DNA from 2 places in the Lactococcus protaetiae genome. Region 1 is predicted to be linked to the other one. Evidence: predicted binding sites of a transcription regulator. Region 1 holds the regulator's gene; the other holds the start of a gene.
The links. The regulator CtsR, encoded in region 1, represses protease genes until heat stress. The targets are predictions, from matches to a motif close to TTGGTCAAAAAAGGTCAAANA.
Positions count from the first base shown of each region.

Region 1 (11,629 bases):
GAATATCAAAAAAAATCCTGAATAAATCGCACATTCTTTACTAGTACAGTTATTATTATTTTAATATCTGTTATAATATTTTAGCTATTATTTATCTACTTTCTTTCAATATTTCACAAACTATTTCTTTCTAATATTGATAAATACAACTCTTGACTAATCAAAATAATTTTTTCACAAAAAAATAAATAGGATAAATAAATTATCCCATTTTATAACATATCTTTCCGGTGTAAAAGCCAAGTTACCCAACCACTTACCACGACAATCACCACTAAAATGGCCCAAACCATCCATTTAATTGCCTGACCAGGAATTGGAACATTCATCCCGTAAAAACCAACAATCACCGCAGGAATCCCTAAAACAAAAGTCGCAGAAGTCATAATTTTCATCACAATATTCAAATTATTACTTACAATATTTGAGAACAAATCCCGTAAATTTTCAAGTAACTTAAGTTGAATCTTTGTTTCTGTATATGCTTGGTCTGTTTCAACAAAAATATCATAAATCTTATCTGCAAAACCGTCTTCATCATCTTCTCGTAAATAATCAATAAATTTGCGCAAAACTTGAATATTATTATGTAAAGCATCTTCAAAATAAATCAGACTTGCTTGAATTGCTATCATATCAACAATTTGATCGTTTTTAGTTGAATTTTTAATCCCAACTTCGAGTCTTCTGCGCCGAGTCCTAAACTCTCGCAAATAGTCATGATAGGCATGAGTCATTTGATACATCACCTGAAAAATCAATTGATGTTTATAACGTTTATAATCATACTCTCTATCAAAAATCATACGGCTGTCAATCTCATGATTGAGTGCAAGAATGACCGATTCATTCTTTGTCCAAACTAAAGAATATGGAAAAGTAGCAACTTCACCATAATTTGAAAGGGCTGGATACTGGAGCAAAATCAGATTATTATCATTATCATCCGTTTCAAAACGGGCATTTTCATAATCATCAAGAATCCCTGAAACATAGTCAAACGGAAAATCATAATACTCCGAGACAGTGCCAATTTCCTCTCGTGTTGGATTCAACACATAAGTAAAGTTTTTCATCTCAGATGTTGAGGTCAATTTTTTGGCACTTGAAAGTTCGTAGTTTTTAATCATTGAATGTTAGTTCATACTTTCCTATTTCTTATCATAATCGAGCATGAAATGCTCATAATTATAGACTAATTGTAACAAATTTTTTCTATTTTTATACTCCTAATGTCACTTTTTAACAATCCCGATTTTCCTAATTTTTGGAGTATTTTTTTAAATACTCCACGATATAATAAACTTTGTAAAATTAGAAGGATAACTTATGAAATTTAAGCATAAACCATTAAATTTATAACTAAATTTTAAAAACTCATCAGAGACACTCCCTAATTCAAATTAAATGCATTTGATACTTACTTACTCGCTGTAGCAGTATCATACCTAGGTGCAATTCAAGCAATGATTTTTCATCATCTTTCTGTTAAGACCCTAGATATATTGGCTGAGCGTCTTGAAAATCTTTGGTCAATCTATGATTTTGAAACCGAACTTTCAACTTTATGGTCAGTATGGTGGTTGATGAGATACAGGAGATTGGGGAGTTATAGATGAAAACTGGATCCTTTATGATGGACAAGTCGCTTTAATTAAAGATGTCGAGCCTAATCTGATTATTGAATCCTTTTATTAGACAAACTTGGCTTTCTTGATGAAGTTGTTCTTATAATTGCCCACAATCTGTACCAGCTCTCAGCAATCAAAAAGAAATGAGCTGATTTACCTTTTTTAAATAAACTGATAATTATAAATTATGATGAACTACTATGTATTACAACAATGAATGTTCAATTTTAGCACCAGGGAAAAGCTTAACGCGCAATATATAAAAAGCAGAAATTTCTATCTGTACTCTTGTTGAATAATCTAATATATCTTAGACAAAAAAACTCTCCCGAAGGAGAGTTTTTAACATTTCACAAAATTATTTTTTAAGGTTGTAGAATGCTTTAAGACCTTTGTATTGAGCCACTTCAGCCAATTGGTCTTCGATACGAAGCAATTGGTTGTATTTAGCCATACGGTCAGTACGTGAAAGTGAGCCAGTTTTGATTTGTCCGGCATTTGTTGCAACAGCGATGTCTGAAATTGTTGAATCTTCAGTTTCACCAGAACGGTGAGATACGATTGCTGTGAAACCAGCTTCTTTAGCCATTTCAATAGCTTCAAATGTTTCAGTCAAAGTACCGATTTGGTTTACTTTAATCAAGATTGCGTTTGAAGCATTTTCGCGGATACCACGTTCAAGATATTTAGTGTTTGTAACGAAGAAGTCGTCACCAACAAGTTGAACTTTTTTACCAAGACGTTCTGTGAGGAGTTTCCATCCATCCCAGTCGTTTTCGTCCATACCATCTTCGATTGTGATGATTGGGTATTTAGAAACGAGTTCTTCAAGATAGTCAACTTGTTCAGCAGCTGAAAGTTTCTTGCCGCCTTCACCTTCGAATTTAGTGTAGTCGTAAACACCGTTTTCGTAGAATTCTGATGATGCACAGTCAAAACCAATCATAACACCATCTTCACCAGCTTTATAGCCAGCTACTTCGATTGCTTTAAGGATAGTTTCTACACCATCTTCAGTTCCGTCGAATTTAGGAGCGAATCCACCTTCGTCACCAACAGCTGTTTCAAGTCCACGTTCTTTAAGAATTTTCTTAAGTGTGTGGAAGATTTCAGCTCCCCAACGCAATGCTTCTTTGAATGTAGGTGCACCAACTGGTACAATCATGAATTCTTGGAAAGCGATAGGAGCGTCTGAGTGAGAACCACCATTAACGATGTTCATCATTGGAGTTGGCAATACTTTAGCGTTGAATCCACCAAGATAGTTGTAAAGTGGAACACCAAGTTCGTCAGCAGCAGCGCGAGCAGCAGCGATAGAAACACCGAGGATAGCGTTAGCTCCCAATTTACCTTTGTTTTCTGTACCGTCAAGAGCAATCATTGCACGGTCAATTGCTTGTTGATCAGTAACTTCATAACCGATGATAGCTTCAGCGATGATGTTGTTTACATTGTCAACAGCTTTTTGAGTACCAAGTCCGTTGTAGCGAGATTTGTCGCCATCACGAAGTTCAACCGCTTCGTGTTCACCAGTAGAAGCACCTGAAGGTACCATACCACGACCGAATGCACCGTCTTCAGTGTAAACTTCAACTTCGAGTGTTGGGTTACCGCGTGAGTCAAGGACTTCGCGAGCATAAATATCAGTAATAATTGACATTTTTGTCTCCTTATTATTTTTAAGTGCTGAGCACTCTTAATACATCTCTGATTTTACTATTTTTCTTCTAAATTTTCAAGTGAAAATCTTAGCAAAGCTAAATTTCACAAGGTTTTACGCTTACATTTCCATTCTATTCTTTTTAAAAATTTTTACTTATTTTAATTCAATCTATCTTAAAAATACCTATCGTATTTATCAAGAAACATGACAAAAGGACTAGGAAATCCTAGCCTTTTTATCCTTATTCTGTTTCGATTAAGCCAAAGCGACCATCAGTACGACGATAAACGACATGAGTTCCATTAGTGTCTGCATCAGTAAATACATAGAAATCATGACCCAACATATCCATTTGCAATGCTGCTTCTTCAGCATCCATTGGTTTCAAAGCAACATGTTTTGTACGAACAATGCTGATGCTGTCATCTTTTACCTCATCTGCTTGATCAAGTGGAGCAAACTCATCTGCAAAAACTTGTCCTGTTGGTTTAGCATTGCGAGGTTTGCGATTCATTCGAGTCTTGTATTTACGAATTTGACGTTCAAGTTTTTCTTCAACAAGGTCAATTGATGCATACATATCTTGTGATGTATCTTCTGCACGTAATGTTACATTCTTAGCAGGAAGTGTCACTTCAACTTTAGCGCGTTTTTCAGTGTAAACTTTCAGATTTACATAGGCTGTCACTTCATGACCATCGTTGAAGTATTTGTTGAGTTTTCCAATTTTATCTTCAACATAAGCGCGGATTGCATCGGTAACTTCGACGTTTTCGCCACGGATATTAAATTTGATCATAAGAGTACCTCTTTAACGGACTTCAAGCACATTCAAGCTTTTTTCTAGAGTATATTTAGCACTCTCTTAGAGAAGACTTTTCTGTTGCTTGCAGAACCGTCCTTTCCTTTATTTCTAATGTAATTATAACATGAAACTGCTTACACCTCAAATAATATGAGTGATTTTAATCTTTTTATTAGCTGCACCGATAGAAATACTATCACCAGCCTTAATTTCTCCTGTCAGGAGTTGTTCGCTCAAAACATCTTCTACCTCACGTTGGAGCGCTTTACGCAACGGACGAGCCCCATATTCAGGGTCAAAGCCAACTTCTGCAATCAGTTTTGCTGCTGCTGATGTGAGTTTAATGTGAACTTTTTGCTCTGACAGTCGTTTGATGAGAGATTTACTCATAATTTTTACGATCTGTTCAATTTCATGGGTAGCAAGTGAGTGGAAGACGATTGTTTCATCAATTCGATTGAGAAATTCCGGACGATAGTGACGTTTCAATTCTTCAAGAATCCGTGCTTTCATTGCTTTATAATCAGCGGAGATATCTTTCGCTCCAAATCCAACGGTTTTATCGTCACGTAATGCTGTCGCTCCAAGGTTTGAAGTCATGATGATAATTGTATTTCTAAAATCAACTTTTCTTCCTTTTGTATCTGTGACAAATCCATCATCAAGAATTTGTAGCATGATATTGAAGACATCTGGATGGGCTTTTTCAACCTCATCAAGTAAAATCACAGAGTATGGTTTATTACGGACACGCTCTGTTAGTTGCCCACCTTCATCATATCCAACATATCCTGGAGGTGCTCCAATCAAACGAGAAGTTGAATGTTTTTCCATGTATTCGCTCATATCCACGCGAATCATGCTATCCTCACTTCCAAAGACACTGTCAGCTAACGCTTTTGCAAGTTCTGTCTTACCAACACCTGTTGGGCCGAGAAACATAAAGGAACCCATTGGTCTTCGGCTGTCTGAGACACCCGATCTCGCTCGTCTAATGGCTCGTGATACTGCTGAAATCGCTTCTTCTTGTCCAACAACTCGTTTATGAAGTTCTTGCTCAAGTTTAATCAGGCGTTCACTTTCAGATTTTGTCATTTGAGTGATTGGAACTCCTGTCAGCGTTGATGCAACAGCAATGACAGCTTTGTCAGTGACTTCTTGTTTTTTGTCAGTGCTGACAGAAAATTTATTAATCTTATCAGCAATCTTTTGAACAACTTTTTCTTTTTCTCGTGATGATTTCACATCAAGTTGAATGACTGAGTCTGCTAATTCTTTTTTGGCTTCTGTCAGTTCTTTTTCGAGTTCTAATCGTTTTGTTTGTTGGTTTTTTACAGAAATTTTTACTGATGCTGCTGCTTCATCGAGTAAGTCAATAGCTTTATCAGGTAATTTTCGATTTGTCATATAACGAACGCTCAAAGTCACAGCACTTTTGATGGCTTCGTCAGTAAAGGCAACCTTATGGTAATCTTCAAATTTTTCTTTCAAGCCTTGAAGAATGGCAATAGCTTCGTCAACTGTTGGTTCTTCAACATTTATCCTAGCAAGGCGTCGCTCCAATGCCTCATCTTTTTCAATATATTTTTGATATTCATGATAAGTTGTTGCTCCTATCATTTGAAAATCACCTCGCGCAAGTGCTGGTTTCAAAATATTTGCAGCATCATTGACCGAATCCATGCCACCACCTGCACCGATAATCGTATGAAGTTCGTCAATGAAAATAATGACATCTGGGTCACTACTTACTTCTTCTACGATTGCTGTCAAGCGGTCCTCAAATTCTCCTCGAAATTTTGTACCAGCAACAACAGTCGCCATATTTAATGCCATGATTCGACTATTCATCAGACCAACAGGAACATCTCCTGCCACAATACGTTGAGCCAAACCTTCAATAATCGCTGATTTACCTACACCAGGTTCTCCAACAAGCACAGGATTATTTTTCGTTCGTCGGCTTAATATATGAATCAAACGTTCAACTTCAGCCTCACGACCAATCATTGGATCAAGCTTTCCTTCACGTGCAGATTCTGTCAAATCAGAAGAAACTGAGTCCAGAGTTGGCGTTGTGGTTGTTGCTGAAACTCGTTTAGCAAGGTTTCTTTTAGACATTGGTGTGACTGTTTTTCTAGCTTCAGGTATCTTTAGACCCGTTCGTTTTTCTAGCTCTTTTCGGACAGAAACGATATTCACTTTTTGCAATTTCAACAGTTGCAATGCAAAACCATCTTCAACTTGTAAAAGAGCATAAAGAAGATGTTCTGTGCCTACAACCTTAGCTCCATTGTGTATCGCTAAAAGTCCCGCCAATTGAATGATTTCTTCTGCTCTAGGAGAAAATCTTAGATTTTCACGTTTAACAACAACATGGCTGGATAAATCTTCCACATCAATCAATAAATCTGAGGAATCAACTTTCATTCCGGCAAGTACGCTAAAAGCAATTGAGCCAGCAGTAGTTGTCATTGCTGCTAAAATATGAGCACTTTCAATTGCACCATACTGATAATAGTAGGCATATTCTGCCGCCTTATCAAGGATTTGCTCTACTGTAGTTGTGTATTCTATATTTTCAAATTTCATCATCACGGTCCAATCTGTTTATTATACTTTTCATCATCGTTCCACGCGTGAATGGACTGATATTTCCGTCAGTAATGACAAGTAATAGTAAGTTCCCTTCTCGTTCTGTCAGTACCTTTTCATCAAAAAGATGCTGAATGACATCGTGAGCCGCCTTTACTGACAGATTGGATGGAATCTTCTGATAGAGTGCTGTCAAAAATTCATGTCGTGCCGAATAGTGATATTTTACAATTTTGATGTAGCCTCCACCACCACGTTTTGACTCAACATCAAAACCTTTTGACGCTGTAAATCGTGTCTTAATGACATAATTTATCTGGCTAGGAACAACATCAAACTGATTTGCTAAATCAGCGCGCTTTATTTCTATTTCCTGTGCTTCTTCAAGTAACCGTCTGAGATAGGCTTCAATGATATCCGATGTATTTTGAGTAGACATTTTTTCCATCCTTTCCTATTCTTTTCGTATTTGATATTCGTCTAACTTTGTTCAGAGTTCAAAGTTGGATTAACACATTCGTGCAATGATCATTTTATCGGAGCGAGTGCGTGTTATTTCCGCCCTTCGAGCTACGCTGTCAATACTCGCTACGGTGCTAAAGCATCAACGCCAAGTGGCACTGCAGACATACTGCCTTTTGCTCTTGCTAGCTTCGCTTGCTAAGCAAACGAACGTAGACCATTCGTAGAACGGCGCACAAAGTGCGTGCCTTGCGACATTGAGAAAAGCTGTGCTTTTCTTATTCGTACGTCATCTTCGCTATGTTACGCTATCCATTCGCTCTAAGCCAACAGAGCTGGCAAAGCGAAATGATTTTTAAACCTACGGTTTAAAAGTCAAACAGTATTAGTATATATTAAATCGTTTATCCTTACAATTTCTTTTGTTAAGTGAAAATTTTAGCAAAGTCACATAATACAAAATATAATCTTTGACTATTACTGACTATTATACCTAAAATTTAGGAATTTTACCAAAAGAAGCAATTTGCAAGGAACTGACATACTGACAGAAATTCTGTCAGCAAACAAAAAAGCTATCAGTGATAGCTTTCAATGATTAATTTATAATTTTTAACTTAGCAAATGCGCGCTGTCTCCGCTTCGCTACGCTGTCCATTCGCTCTAAATCGCTGAAGTGTCGAAAGTATGCATTAACTTTCCAAGACTGTCAATAAGGAAAACAGCGTTTCACTACCTCTCACACTTGATGCAATGTATCAAAGTTGCAAACGAGAAAAGCAATGCCTTTCTAACTATCAATCAACGCTGACAATTTTTACGGTCATCTCACCAACAGGTAAAGGAACATTGACTGTGTCTCCCACTTTTTTACCAATAAGGACACGTGCAATAGGTGATTCATTTGAAATTTTACCAGTAAATGGGTCTGCTTCAGCAGTACCTACGATTTGATAAGATTCTTCGTCGGTTTCACCTTCTTCGACAAAAGTTACTCTTTTACCTAGTGCCACTTCGTCTTTAGCTATTTTAGCATTGTCTACAATTTCCGCATAACGAATCATTGTTTCAACTGTCGAAATACGTCCTTCTATGAAAGCTTGTTCATCTTTTGCAGCTTCATATTCTGAGTTTTCAGAAAGGTCACCATAACTACGTGCTACCTTGATACGGTCAATCACTTCTGGGCGTTTTACGAGCTTAAGATTTTCAAGTTCAGCTTTTAATTTATCAAGACCTTCTTGGGTCATTGGGAATGTTTTTTCCATTTTTATTTTTCCTTTTTTATAAACTTTATCCAGGGATAAACTCCCGATTAAAACAATTTTTCTATTTCTCACTCATTCAAGTGAAAAATAGAAAAATCATTGCTTTATTTCAATTTATCATTAACATAAGTTTGAACATTTGCATTTTGTTCTTCTAATGTTTTAGCAAAATAGACTTTGCCAGTTGTCACATCAGCAACAAAATAAAGATAATCATTTTGAGCAGGTTGAAGTACTGCTTTGATTGAGGATAGACTTGGACTATCAATTGGACCAGGTCCCGTTCCTTGATTCGCATATAAATTAAATGGGGAATCAAGATTGGTATCAATCGTTGCATCTTGCTTCAATGTTGTTTTAGCTCCTAGCTGTCCCTCAGCATAAAGAACCGAAGAGTTAGAATCTAAAGTCATTCCCTGATTCATTCGATTATAGAATGTACCAGCAACTTGCCTACGGTCATCATCATTGTTCGCTTCTTTTTCAACCAAAGCCGCTAAACTCAAAGTTTCATTGACCGTCATTCCTTGCGTAGCAATCGTGCCATAATAAGGTGTCAACTGCGTATTCATCGCCGAAATCATACTTTCAATCATTGTTTCAACTGTTGAAGATTTTGTATATTCATACGTTGCAGGGAATAAATAGCCCTCAAGTTGATATTTCACTCCCGAACTTTTATCTGGCAAGCTGGCAAAGAGTTTTGGATACGCCTTGACCATTTTTGCAATAAAAGCAGGGTCTTGTACGGTCTTCATGAAATCAGCTGTCGAAAATGGGGTCTTACCATCTTTGGAATCAGCATTAACTGTGATTCCTTTAGAAATCTGCTCTAGGGTATATCCCTCTGGAATAGTCACTTTTCCTAGCGTTGGGGCAACCGGTTTCGGTGTGCCTCCCTCTTCTAATTTTGAAGCAATAGCAGATAACTCCATATCTGGCGAAAGATTGTAGTAACCGCTCTTGAAGTCTGTATAGTTTTTAAATTTGGTATAGTATTGAAAAATCATTCCATTTTTTATGATGGATTGCTTTTGCAAGATATCACCAATTTGTTTACTACTTGCGCCTTCTGGAATATTGACAGCCTTCACCACATGATTTTTACTGTCTAGAGGCTGCACACCTGCTTTAATAAAGTTATAACCATACCAACCCGTCCCTGCAGCAGCTAAAATCAAAAGTAAAACAATCACAGCGATGATTCGCCCTGCGGTTACTTTTTTCTTCTTTTTAACACCACGTTTTTTCTTCTTGGAAGGTTTGCGCTTCGGTGGTCGATTTGTTTGTTTCGGTTTTGAAATAACTTCCTCCTCATCAGATTCCTTTTGATATCGATTTTGACTTCTAGAAAACTGTGAGTAATCTGATTGCTCTTGGGTTTCTTCCAAAGCAAGCGCTTCTAATTTCTCACGTAAAGAACCCGTTTCCTGAGAAACTGTTGTCTTTTCTCCAGATTCTTCTTCCCAGTCGTCATCATCCTTAGGGAAATCAAAAGCAGGTAAGTTATAAGGTTCAAACTCAACCTTTCTCTTTTCAAATGTAGAAGATGATTCTTTTGGATTTAATGTTCTAAAATCTGATTTTGGACGCTCAAAATAACTCTCATTAGAGCCAAGCTCTTCACGAGATTGCTGTGTTGCATTTTCTTCAAGCTGGCGCAAGATTTTTTCTTTAAAACTCTCTCGAGAAAATTCTGTTGTGTCTTTATCCACCAAATTCATTCTCCTTACAAGGTCCAAGGGTACATTCAAAGAAAATCTACCTTTGCTCATTTGGGATTATTTATCAAAGTAAGTGCGTGCTATCTCCGACCTTTGGGCTACGTTGTCGTTGCTCGCTAAGCTACTAGGTAAAACAACTAGCATCTCCATGTTGCTAAAACAACAATAGCTATCCTATCTTAGGTATGGGATAAAGCAGCACTATCTCCGCTTTGCTACGCTGTCCATCCACCACAGGTATCCATTCGCTCTATCTCCACTTTGCTCCGCTTATCCGTTTGCTCTTGCCGCTTTAGCAGCTAAGCAAACGGGCAGCGTAGACCGTTCGCAGAACGGCGTGCGAAGCACGTAGCACCATAGCGAGGATGGACACCGTAGCCCAAAGGGCGAAGATAACAGACACTTGCTTGGTTAAAATTCACTTTTTCTAATTGTAACCATTATCTTGTTGTTTTACAAATGATAAGCAAATATTCATAAAAGTGAGGTTAGACACCTCACTTTTATGCATTTTAGTCTTCTTCAGTATCGTCTGAGTCGTCGTCATCATCATCAACATCGAGTTCGACATCTTCATCTACATTATCAAGTTCAACTTCAGCAAGTTCGGCATCATAAGCAGCGACATCATCTTTGTCTTCATCTTCGGCTTCAGCATCGTAAGACATATCATCGTCTGTTTCTTTGTTGCCTTCTTCATCTTCTGGGTCAATCTCATCTTCAATACCAAAGACGTTGACTTTGCTGCGTTTTTTCACTGGTTTTTCTTCTTCGTCATCTTCGATTTCATCAAGAGCAATGACTTCTTCATCAATTTCATCAATCGCATACCAAGAACGAAGTGCCCAAATGTTATTTCCCAGTGGAATGAAGCTTCCATCTGTATTAATTTCTGTGTAAAAACGTGAAATACTAGCTTTGATTTCGTCGTCTGACTTTCCCAAATAGGCTTGAATTGTCTTTACAATCTCGGCAAATGGCATTTCTTTACCATTCTGCTCCAAAAGTGCATGAGCGACTTCAATCATTGAAAGTTCTGATATTTGTTGTCCTTCTAAGGCTGTAATCTTCAAGTTTCTGCTCTCTTTTCATTTAAAATGTCCAAGACGCTAAATTGTTCAAAATTTATATCTACAACTCAACAAGCGACTCGAACTCAGTTATAAGATGTGAGTTTAATAATTTAGTGGATGATAAAATAAATCCTCAAGGTGTGAACTCATTTTATCATCTCAAAACAATCAAACCCTATTGGCTGAATTTTCTTTTTATAGTTTATATCAAATTTGAGTTGCTGTCAATATTTTACCCTCTTTTACACGAAAAAATTTCTGTCAGTACTTACGACTTTCTCCATAAGTTAAGAAAAAATCTTGCTAACAGAATTTTCGAGATGATGATTACTGACAGAAAAAAACTAGTAATGCATCAGCACTTTATAATCGTAATCTCCAATTTTTTCACGCCCTTTGAGTTCATCA
Region 1 covers NZ_CP041356.1:1,213,411-1,225,039, reverse strand. The annotation lists gene FLP15_RS06135 (magnesium transporter CorA family protein) at 213-1,130, opposite strand; partial or broken gene FLP15_RS13715 (acetate--CoA ligase) at 1,398-1,553, shown strand; gene eno (phosphopyruvate hydratase) at 1,990-3,291, opposite strand; gene hpf (ribosome hibernation-promoting factor, HPF/YfiA family) at 3,536-4,093, opposite strand; gene FLP15_RS06120 (ATP-dependent Clp protease ATP-binding subunit) at 4,241-6,691, opposite strand; gene FLP15_RS06115 (CtsR family transcriptional regulator) at 6,681-7,133, opposite strand; gene greA (transcription elongation factor GreA) at 7,954-8,424, opposite strand; gene mltG (endolytic transglycosylase MltG) at 8,529-10,142, opposite strand; gene rpoE (DNA-directed RNA polymerase subunit delta) at 10,661-11,221, opposite strand; gene FLP15_RS06095 (adenine phosphoribosyltransferase) at 11,566-11,629, opposite strand, start outside.

Region 2 (11,629 bases), 710 kb from region 1:
GCTCTAACATCTCAGAAATCGTGAGTGTTCCACTTTTTAAAAATTCATGAATTAATTTTTGCTCACGACTTGTAATAAGCATAACAGCGCCCCTTCCTCATTATATTTATCAAAACAAGTGCGTGCTAATACTCCGACCTCTTAGGTCGGAGATAAAGCAGCACTAAGCTTTGAATTTCGTCCGACTAGATTCAGTGGCGAGTTGAAACTCCCACTGAATAAGTCTTGACTTCATTATATTTTATCATTTCCAAGAGCGATTTTTCCTGATAAAAACCTGTCAGTACTGACAACACTTTTTAATGATTCATTTATTCATTCGTTTAACCATGTTCAAATATTCAGGTGTTGTAATTAGGCTCTCTACTGAAAGATGTTGCGCATTTGGTGCTTTTGATTTCGCTGTGTCTGTAAATTCTTGAGTCGTTACAATCATGATATTTGAAGCATTAAAAGCTCCAAGACCAATAAACTCAACATCTGACACTGGAATTTTTACACCATGATTATGGAAAATCGCTTGAATTGTCTCTTTACCCATCGTACTAGACCCTGTATGCGCACTATCATGAGCAAAAACCACTTCATCAATTTGATTTAGATCAATTTCATCATCATTCGAAGTTTCAACACTGACAGGAGTTGCAATAATTTCGTCAGCACCTGTTAAGGTATTGATAATTTCATCATACTTAGGTGAATTTAAGAAATTAGCAACAGAATAACGAATCGATTCTGGAGCCATTGTAGCAGCCCGAGGAGCTAACTCTTCCTGAGTAACAACAATCGTATCAGAGCCTGCTTTAAGGTTTGCAATAGCAACATTTGTCACATCTTGAGTTAATCCTGCTTTTTTGGCTTTATTACGCAAGATAGAAGCCCCCATCGCAGACGATCCCATCCCAGCGTCACAAGCAAAGATAATATGTTTTACATTCGAGAAATCTACTGACGTAGCTACAGACGAAGTATTTTGACCTTTTGATACAGCTTTGTCAGCGGCTACACCAGCTTTAGCCTCAGTAAACGCTGTATCATCCACCATAGACTTATCACGTCTTAAAATTATAGCAGCTACAATGAAAGATACCGCAGCAGCTACAAGAACGGCAATCAAAATCTTGACAAAGTTCATAATACCACCTGCAGCAGGAGAAGAACCTTGCGCAAAGATTGCAATAATCGAACCAGGCGCAGCTGGAGCTACAAGACCTGTGTTCAAAATATTGTTCATAAATGTGCCAGATACACCACCAGCCATAACAGCAAGGAACAGTGCAGGTTTCATCATAACATATGGGAAATAAATTTCATGGATACCACCAATAAATTGAATAATGATAGCACCAGGAGCCGTCGCTTTCGCAGTACCTTTACCGAATAACCAGAAAGCAATCAAAATACCAAGCCCAGGACCAGGATTAGCTTCCAAAAGGAAAAGAATTGATTTACCCGCAGTCTTTGCTTGATCAAGACCAAGGGGTGTCAAAATACCATGATTAATAGCATTATTAAGAAACAAGATTTTAGCTGGCTCAATAAATAAATTAGCCAATGGAATCAAGTGAGCATTAATCAATGCTTGCACACCATCATGAGCAATATTTGTAAAGAAATCAACGAATGGTTCAACTACCTTATAAGAAATGATTGCAAGAAATAATCCCATAAAACCAGCAGAAAAGTTATTAACTAACATTTCCAAACCTGTTTTAATATGAGGTTGTACCCAATTATCAAATTTCTTTTGTAACCATCCACCAAGAGGACCTACAACCATAGCTCCTAAAATCATAGGAATTCCAGGTCCAACTTCTGCTGCAACAAAACATCCCATTGCACCAATAGCACCTACAACACCTCCGCGTTCGCTACCGTAAACATTTTTACCACCAGTATACGCGATAAGTAGAGGAATCATATAACCCAACATTGGGCCAATAACATTTGAAATTTCTTTCGTAAAACCTACAGAATGTGGCCAAATCGCAACAATCCATCCACCAGGTGTCAAAAACAATGAGGTAATAAATCCCCAAGCAATTAATGCTGGGATATTAGGCATAACCATCATTGATAAGAAAGTACCAAAACGTTGGACTTTTACTTTCAAACTAACTTTTTCAGTCATGTTTATCTCCTTTGTATATTTCGTACAACAATAATTGTACACGTTTACATTTTTTCTGTAAATAAAAATCTTGACACGTTTTCATGTGCCAAGATTTTTTGTTAATCTTTTAACTAACAAAAAAATCGCCCTCAGGCGATTCACTTACTGCGGATGTCAGACTCGAACTGACGACATCATGATTAACAGTCATGCGCTACTACCAACTGAGCTAATCCGCAATACAACTTGGCATCGTCTATATCTCCCAGGAGGCAACCTCCAAGTACTTCCAGCGCAATAGGACTTGACTTCTGTGTTCGACATGGGAACAGGTATATCTCCTATGCAATAGATACCAAATATGGGAATTCCAGGATTCGAACCTGGGACCCCTGCGTTATCAACACAGTGCTCTAACCAACTGAGCTAAACTCCCAAAATATTTATCTAAGCGGATGACGAGAATCGAACTCGCGTAGCCAGCTTGGAAGGCTGGGGTTCTACCATTAAACTACATCCGCTAATTAAAGAAATGGCGCGAGACGGAATCGAACCGCCGACACATGGAGCTTCAATCCATTGCTCTACCAACTGAGCTACCGAGCCCTAATAAATTGCGGGAATAGGATTTGAACCTATGACCTTCGGGTTATGAGCCCGACGAGCTACCTAGCTGCTCCATCCCGCGATAATATAAAAAGGAGGATGTGGGATTCGAACCCACGCACGCTTTTACACGCCTGACGGTTTTCAAGACCGTTCCCTTCAGCCGGACTTGGGTAATCCTCCAAATATAGTCCGTACGGGATTCGAACCCGTGTTACCGCCGTGAAAAGGCGGTGTCTTAACCCCTTGACCAACGGACCATATATTGTTGTCCTGCCTCAAACAGTACTTTTCCATTATACACTATTTATATTTTTTGTCAAGAATAAACTATGTTATTCTTTTGAAAACACTATGAATAACGCCTTTTAGAAAGCTACCGCTTCAAACGACAACTATTTAATTATATCAGATTTATATTTTTTGTCAAGAATAAACTCAACCAGAAAAAAACAGCCTTATTCGGCTGTTTCATTCTCTGATTCTTTATTTTCTGGTTCAGAATTTGATGTTTCATCACCATTATAAATATTAATATTTGAGAAATCATTTTTTGCTGATAAAATTTCATCAAATGATTTTGGCTCAATACTACTTTCTTCCACTCCTTCACCTTCAGGCATTTTACCTGTGTTGAAAAGTGAAAGAATTTGTTTAGCATTAAGCGTTTCATATTTAAGCAATGCCATCGCAATTGCTTTATGTTGTTCACGATGTGCTTGAATGACTTCAACTGCTTTATCATAAGCTTCTTTCGTAATTGCACGAATTTCTTCATCAATAGCAATTGCTGTTGCTTCGGAGTAAGTTTTCGTTTGACCATAGTCACGTCCAATGAACACCGCATGGTCACCTTCATAACTAACTGTACCTAGTCTTTCAGACATTCCATACTGAGTAACCATTCCGCGAGCAATACGTGTAGCTTGTTCAAAGTCATTAGAGGCACCAGTAGTAATTTGGTTGTAGATAATTTGCTCAGCTGCGCGACCACCCATAAGTCCTGCAAGATTTTCTTTCATATCTTCCTTAGACAAGAGGAACTGATCTTCTTTGGGAAGAGCAATCATATATCCGCCAGCACGACCACGTGGAACAATTGTAACTTTATGAACTGTATTGGCATTTGAAAGAACAAGTCCAACAATGGTATGACCTGCTTCGTGGTAAGCCACTGTTTCACGTTCATGTTCTGAAATCTTCTTGTCTTTCTTCGCTGGACCTGCAATAACTCGGTCTTGAGCTTCATCAATGTCAGATGCATCAATAACTCTCTTATTACGGCGGGCAGCGACAAGAGCTGCTTCATTTAGGACATTTTCAAGGTCTGCACCAACGAAACCTGGAGTTTGTTGAGCAATAACTTTGAGGTCAACACTTGAATCAAGTGGTTTATTTTTAGCATGGACACGAAGCACAGCTTCACGACCCTTAACATCTGGAGCGCCAACAAGAACCTTACGGTCAAAACGTCCTGGACGCAACAATGCTGGGTCAAGTACATCTGAACGGTTAGTAGCTGCAATGACGATAACAGAGTTGGCATTATCTTGGAAACCATCCATCTCTACAAGAAGTTGATTCAAAGTTTGCTCACGCTCATCGTTACCACCACCAAGACCTGCGCCACGTTGACGTCCAACAGCATCAATTTCATCAATGAAGATAATTGATGGAGAGGTTTTCTTAGCATTTTCGAAAAGGTCACGTACACGTGAGGCCCCGACACCGACAAACATTTCTACGAAATCAGAACCCGAAATACTGTAAAAAGGAACTCCTGCCTCACCAGCAACTGCCTTAGCAAGCAAAGTTTTACCTGTACCTGGAGGACCCTCAAGAAGTACACCAGCAGGAATACGAGCACCTAAATCATGATATTTCTTAGGATTTTTGAGGAAGTCTACGACTTCAACAAGCTCTTGTTTTTCTTCTTCTGAACCTGCAACATCAGCAAAACGAACTTTTGATGTCTTACCATCTTGCTGTTTGGCACGAGATTTTCCAAATGACATCGGATTGCCTGCACCACCGCCACCACGGGAACCCATTCCACCCATCATCAACCAGAAAACACCCACGAAAAGGAGCATAGGGATAATGTATGAAAGGATTTGAATCCACATACCGCTTGATGAAGCTTGGATAACACTTATTTTTACATCATTATCTGATGCAACATTTTGCATATCTTTAACAATACTATCTGTCGGGATAATATACGCTTGAAATTCCTTAACTTCAGTTGTTGAATTTCCTAAAAGTGGGAAGCTCCCCGCATTGTCAACTTTTACTGGCTCTTTATATTCCCCTGTAACAGTTATCAAACTATCAGATGGCTGCATTGTGATTGTCTTAATCTTGCCATCATCGAGCTTAGTCATTAATTGTGAATAGCTGATTTTATCTACGTTTGAATGGTTATTACTGAAAAAGAAATTGAACCCGACAACAACGATAATAGCTAACATGACCCACATGAAGATATTTTTTACAAAATTTCCTTGTTTTGGTTGCTTGTTGTTATTCATTTTTTCCTTGTCTTTTTTATTTATTTATCACTGACAAAAAATCTGCCAGTAACAGTTAGATTATCTAGTTATAGCATAATTTTAGAGGGATTGCTAATAGTAAGTATTGGTCAAACAATTTTTCATACTTTAGTCTTAGTATGCATAAAATTATTTTGTGTAAACCTCTGGTTTTAGGACACCAACGTAGGGAAGGTTCCGATAATTTTCATTATAATCTAATCCAAATCCGACAACAAATTCATTTGGAATAGTGAAACCAGAATAATCTGGAGCAATCTCAACAACACGTCCTTCAGGCTTATCAAGCAAAGTAACGATTTTTACACGAGCACCACGATGTTCTAAAAGCTCTTTCAAATACTTCAAGGTACGTCCCGTATCAATAATATCCTCAACAATAAGAATATCACGGTCTTTGACAGCTGTATCAACATCTAAAATTAACTTGACTTCACCTGATGATTTTGTACCACCGTGATAGCTTGAAACAGTCATAAAATCTGTTTCAAGATGGGCATCAATGTGTTTAATCAACTCAGCCAAAAACGGAACAGAACCCCTTAAAATTCCTAGAACTAACGGATTTTTATCAGCATATTCTTTAGTCAAAATCGCGCCAAGCTCTTTAGATTTTTCGATAATTTCATCTTCTGAAACAAGCACTTTTTCAATATCTCTATCAAGCATTTTATCAAGCATGTTGCTTTTCCTCTCTTACACTGGGTTTAACCCATAATGTCCTTCCCATTTTATCATTTTTAGCACTTTTACTCAAATCAGAGCATATAACATCAACTACTGCATAAAGCTCTTTTTCAACAAAAATGAGTAAATTATCGCGCTTTTCAAGTGGAATTTTTTGCTCAATAAAATATTTTCTTAGTTTTTTATGATGGCCATTAATCAAAATCACATCACCTGGTGCTCTTTTTCTAATTACAATCTTTCCTGTTGCTGGTAAATTCACTTGCATAAAGCTATCATCATTAGGATTTTCTGTCAGTACTGACAGTTTTTTGTCAGCCTCCTGTTCTAACTCTGGATAATATTTTTCAATATAAAATTCATCTTTTGTCTTAACAAAAAGTACCGTTTTATTCAATTTCTCACGATATTGTTGAGGTCGATTGATAATATGAATCAACTCTTCAAATTTAGATTTATTCATACTCAGCTCTGGAAATTGAGCAAAATATTCTTGTAAGATAAAGTGCTGCAAGGCTTTACTATGCTGACAAAAGTCTGTCAGTGATATTTTTTTACTGACAATATCTAGTTCTGAAATTTTGTCAGTAATAATTGACATCGCCATACTAATTTCAGATGTCAGCGATAATATTGCCTCTGTAAATTGGGGATTTTCTTTTTTTAAATTTGGGATGAGTTGATTTCGAATTCTATTTCTCAGCTGGTCTGTTCCATGATTAGTCCAATCTTCAAAAAAAACTGGTGCATCAAGTTCTATCTTTTCAAACTCTAACAATGGTCGAATGAGTTCACCCGTTGCAAATGGTTGACAATCTGATATACCTTGTAAACTTCTAAGAGGTCGTCCAGTAATTTCACGCATCAGCACTGTCTCTACTACATCTCCTTTGTGATGAGCTGTAACCACTGCTGTATAAGCATTTTCATGCATTATTTTATCAAAGAATTTATAGCGAAATTCTCGTGCATCGCGCTCTGTAAACTCTCCTGTAAACCTATCAACAAAAATAGGAACTGCTAACTTGTTACTCATCTCTCGAATAGCCCGCTCTTCATGCTCAGACTCTACTCTCACACCATGGTTAATATGAGCAATACCAAGTTTAATATCAAGTTTTTCTTGTAAATCATAGAGCCAATTAAAAAGCGTCATAGAATCTTGCCCCCAGATAAAGCAACTAAAACCTTATCATGTCGTTCAAAATAGTGCTTCTCTCTAACTATTTTTAAAAATTTTAATTGATTGGGAGTCATTTCATCACCTCATAAATCTCGTGTGAAATTTGTTGAATTTGCTGATTAGTGGCGCCATCTGTTTCAATCACAAGTAGATATGGAGTAGAAGTAAAGATAATCGCTGCATCATGATTGTCATTGTCAGCATCTCCAATTTTATGGGCAACTGGGATATTTTTAGGCACACCAGCCTCAATTTTTATATTGTCAAATGCTGTGTCAAACAAAGCATTAAAGGCGGCTCCACCTTCATCGTATAAAGCTTCCAACATACGTCCCACCATCTGCGCAGAAGCTTCTCGTGTTTCAGGATTCCACGGACTTCCAGCAATTTGATTAATTTCTTTTTGATAATTTGGACTAAATTCTTTTGTTTCATAATAAGCAAGCAGATTACTTCCAACATTATCAGAAAGTTTTGCTGTACGGTTAATGATGTCTTGTAAAGTGTAAACTTTGTTGTCAGCAGTTTTAGGAAGATTTCCTGTTCCTGTTGGTTTATAACTTCCATAAAACGTATTTACTGATGTAGTATATAAAAGCTTATCATTCAGTGATGCATAACCATCGTTAATCTGCTTTTGTGTCCAATATAAAATTGGAATTTTTGATAAACTTGCAGAATACATTTTTTCATTTTGGTTTACACCAACTGTAAAATCATCATTTAATTGTTTAACATAAATCGAATATTTTTTATTATTATATTTTTGGTCAAGTAATTTTTGAACTTGTAAAAGTTTTGGATTTTCTAAAGAGATATCTTTTGACGAAACCCAACCTTTTCTGCCATCAGCTAGAGAAATTTCATAATAAGTTCCCCAGTAAGTTTGAGCAACTTTGTCAGCTACAAATTTATGACTTCCTGTCAGTACTGACAGAATTTGTTTATCATATGTTGTTACTGGGCTGTAAAACACATTGACAGTTTTTGTTGTATAGATTATCTTAGATTCATCTTTTCTAGAAATTGTGATATCCGAAATAACTAATTTTTTGTCAGCAGAAATATATTTTCCATCATTAAGTTTAAATGCTTTTCCAACCACTTCTGTAATTTTCAATTGAGTCTGAGCAAGAATTTTTCCATTAGGTTGACTCAATTTATCATCGTTGTAAACCAATAAGTCATGGTAGGCAACCGGACGTTGTGGAACTCCTTCCCAAGTTTCACTTATTATTTTTTTGTCAGCTATCACGTGATTTTTAGGTTTATCATACTTATTATCAATATTGTTTTTGAACTTGGGGAAAGCAAAAAAGCCTGGGATGAGCATCAAAATCATCACCAGGACCATACCAATATTGAGTTTATTTCTCAATTCTTGCATTTTCTAAAACCTTATCCAACATCTGATTGGCAGCTTCTAAGTCCTCTGTCAACCAATGCATATTTTTAATCCACATTGGATTTCCACCATGTAAAAATTCATAAGTACGTTGGCGTTGTCCAAATGACTCACCTGTAACATCCCACGCTAAATTTAACAACAATGAGCGTTCTTCTGCACTCAATAAAGCGCTAGTCATGCTTGTTTTCAGAATTTCTGAAATATCTGTATTTTCAAACTCACGAAAGTCAGGTACACCAACAATTGAACCACTTGCAAATTCTGCAATTACCCTTAGAGCCTCATCGTAATAATTTGTCAAACTTGCACGGACAGCAAGAAGGACTTGCATATTTGGGGTCAACACCCCATTTTCCATATGAGCAGTGACTTCACTAGCAATAATACTTGATTTAATCATTTCTAAGTTTACAGTAAGTGAACCAAGCATCTCTTGCACACGAAGAAAACCTGATAGACCAAGTTTTTCTGCTAATCGAACAGCAAGTCCAGTCACAAATTCTAGCTTAACAAAACCACGAACTTCATCTTGATGAGCTGTATGGACAAAAAATCCAGATGCTGGGAAAAATGCATTTGATTTTTCAACTGAGCCACATACAAAAAGATTTTCGTTAGGTACAAAGACATCATCCAGTATAATGAAAGCATCCATTTCATCAAAACTTCCAGATAGAGGATAATCTTTGAGTGAGAATCCTTCCTTCATTGTTGGTTTACGACATACCATTTTCACGCCTTTAGTTGCAAGAGGTAGCGAAAATGCTAAAGCAAATTTGCTGTCAACTTCGTGTAAACCGGGTAAATTAAATACCAACAGTTCATCAGCCAGAGGGGCCAGAGTGTTAACTTGTTTAGCTCCTCGAACAATTACACCATCTGAACGTTCTTCTTTAATCCATACTGCAGCAAATTCTTGACCCTCATTTAGTAATTCTGTCAACCCTTTTTGACGGTCAACCTGCGGATTTTGAATAGCATGTGAAATAAATAAGTCATGTTTTTTAACACGAGCAGCCCAATCACGCGCATTTTTCGCATAATCGCATCGACTATCTTTTCCTAGAACATCTGCATAATAATCTAAAATAGCAATTCCTGTATCAATAAAATCAGGTGTACGTCCCAAAAAACCATAAGATTCACGAGCAATTTGCTCATATATTCTACGTTTATGAGCTAAATCTTCCACAGTCATCGTAGGCATAAACAGAATTGACTTTTTTTCACCCTTTTCATCTGTGTAAAGATAAGTTTCTGGATCTTCTTCTTGAAGTTCATAATATCGCTGAACAAATTTTAACGTTCTTGAAAATACTGGCTCATTAGCCATGTCTTCAACAAGTTTTCCTGCATAGTAAACATTACGTCCGTCATTGAGATTTCCGTCTTTCGTACTCATAATTACCCCGAATTTTTCTTAAATTTTTAAAGAGACAAGTTTGATTTATTCATAATCTTTAACTCTTCTATTTTTCTAGCACTTACTTCTAAAAAAGTGCCATAGGTGCTTTTAAAATCTTTTTCAACATAAGACAAATCGACTTTTCCGTCTTCATGACATTTAAGAATGCTTACTCCTATTAAATCTCCAACCTCTGGTTTAGGCACTCTTTTTGGAAGCTCTGACCATCGTAGTAAACCTACTCCTTTGGGAATAAAACTTTCGTCTATCTCTTTGCCTGTTATGAAAAAACTCACAAAAAGACCAAATTTTGTGATGTTTTTAATCCGACCAATCATGGTGTTACTCCACTTGCACCAATCAATGGATTTTGTGTTTCAAAAATTTTTTCGTCACTTTTTGAGTAGCCTTGACTACGTGCAAATTTTTGTAAAAAGTTAGGATCTTGCAATTTTTTTATTTCCTCACTCTTAGTAGCAACTTCTTTGGTTAATGCTTCGTGTTGTTTTATAGCTTTTTGCTCTAACCCTACCTGTGTCTGCAAATTTTGATAAGAGCGAATCAAACTCATGCTAGCAAGGCTAAAAAGCAAAATTGCAATCACTAAAATAAAGCCCAAATGCTTGCGTTTTGGTGCTGGTGCGAACTTTTCTTTATTTTTACCTTTGGTAAATTCATTATTTAACTGAATTACTTGTTTGGACATAGAAGACCTCCAGTTTAATCTTATTCACTCTCATCTACTTTGACACGAGTTTCACTTAGCAATTCATACATTTTTTCAGCATCTTCTTTACGCGTGAATTCTTTTGTTTCAAGAACTCGTACCTCAACAATTTTATTACCAAAACGAATCTCAATCACATCATTAAACTTGATATCACTAGATGATTTGGCAAGTTTTCCATTAATTTTGATTCGACCTTTATCAGCTACTTCTTTAGCAACTGGGCGACGTTTTATTAAACGTGAAACTTTCAAAAACTTATCTAATCTCATGTGATTGATTATAACATATTTCATTTTGTTTGAAAAATGCTTAAAGCTTAAATTTTCTAAGAAATCATTACTTTTGATGACTTTTTCGATAATTTTCTACTCATCACACTGATTTTGTACAATGAGGTTACAGAATTTTTCGCAACAAATAGCTGTGATATTAAAGCTAGTTTACTTTTCTTCATGACTCTCTCTAATACTAGATAAAGCTTCTACAAAATTCATAATCTCGCTCAACAAAACAACTGCATTTCTATTTTCAATTTTGAAACGGAAAGTCATTTTCCCATATTTTTCTCCAACAGATGCTTTCATCTTTGTTGCTGCTAATGCTTTAAAGTACTCCTGAGGGTCGTACATCGTATTGGCAGTTTTATCCATCGTAACTACCGCTTCAAAATTTGTCTTCTCAATTTTTTCAATTAATGCATTTTCTGAAAAATATTTTAGAAGTCCAATTTCAAGCAAGTAAGCAACTTCATCAGGATATTCACCAAAACGATCAATCATCTCATCTTGCAGTTCTTCATAAACTTTTCGTCCATCAATTTGCCGAATTCGCTTGTAAATCTCAATTTTTTGTCGCTCATCTGAAATATAATAACCTGGAATAAAAGCATCTAATGCTAGGGAAAGTTCCACATTTGTTTTGCGTCGTTGTTTTTTCGCTCCCAGT
Region 2 covers NZ_CP041356.1:507,472-519,100, reverse strand. The annotation lists gene FLP15_RS02640 (BglG family transcription antiterminator) at 1-82, opposite strand, end outside; gene FLP15_RS02635 (PTS mannitol transporter subunit IIBC) at 308-2,131, opposite strand; tRNA gene FLP15_RS02630 (tRNA-Asn) at 2,279-2,352, opposite strand; rRNA gene rrf (5S ribosomal RNA) at 2,358-2,473, opposite strand; tRNA gene FLP15_RS02620 (tRNA-Ile) at 2,476-2,549, opposite strand; tRNA gene FLP15_RS02615 (tRNA-Gly) at 2,564-2,634, opposite strand; tRNA gene FLP15_RS02610 (tRNA-Phe) at 2,647-2,719, opposite strand; tRNA gene FLP15_RS02605 (tRNA-Met) at 2,728-2,801, opposite strand; tRNA gene FLP15_RS02600 (tRNA-Ser) at 2,813-2,902, opposite strand; tRNA gene FLP15_RS02595 (tRNA-Glu) at 2,908-2,979, opposite strand; gene ftsH (ATP-dependent zinc metalloprotease FtsH) at 3,178-5,250, opposite strand; gene hpt (hypoxanthine phosphoribosyltransferase) at 5,401-5,940, opposite strand; gene tilS (tRNA lysidine(34) synthetase TilS) at 5,945-7,114, opposite strand; gene FLP15_RS02575 (serine hydrolase) at 7,212-8,528, opposite strand; gene FLP15_RS02570 (4-hydroxyphenylacetate 3-hydroxylase N-terminal domain-containing protein) at 8,509-9,951, opposite strand; gene FLP15_RS02565 (RNA-binding protein) at 9,978-10,292, opposite strand; gene FLP15_RS02560 (FtsB family cell division protein) at 10,289-10,660, opposite strand; gene FLP15_RS02555 (RNA-binding S4 domain-containing protein) at 10,681-10,953, opposite strand; gene mfd (transcription-repair coupling factor) at 11,125-11,629, opposite strand, start outside.
Region 2: a site for CtsR is predicted at 5,347-5,367, ahead of ftsH (ATP-dependent zinc metalloprotease FtsH). Genes of this name have one in related genera too.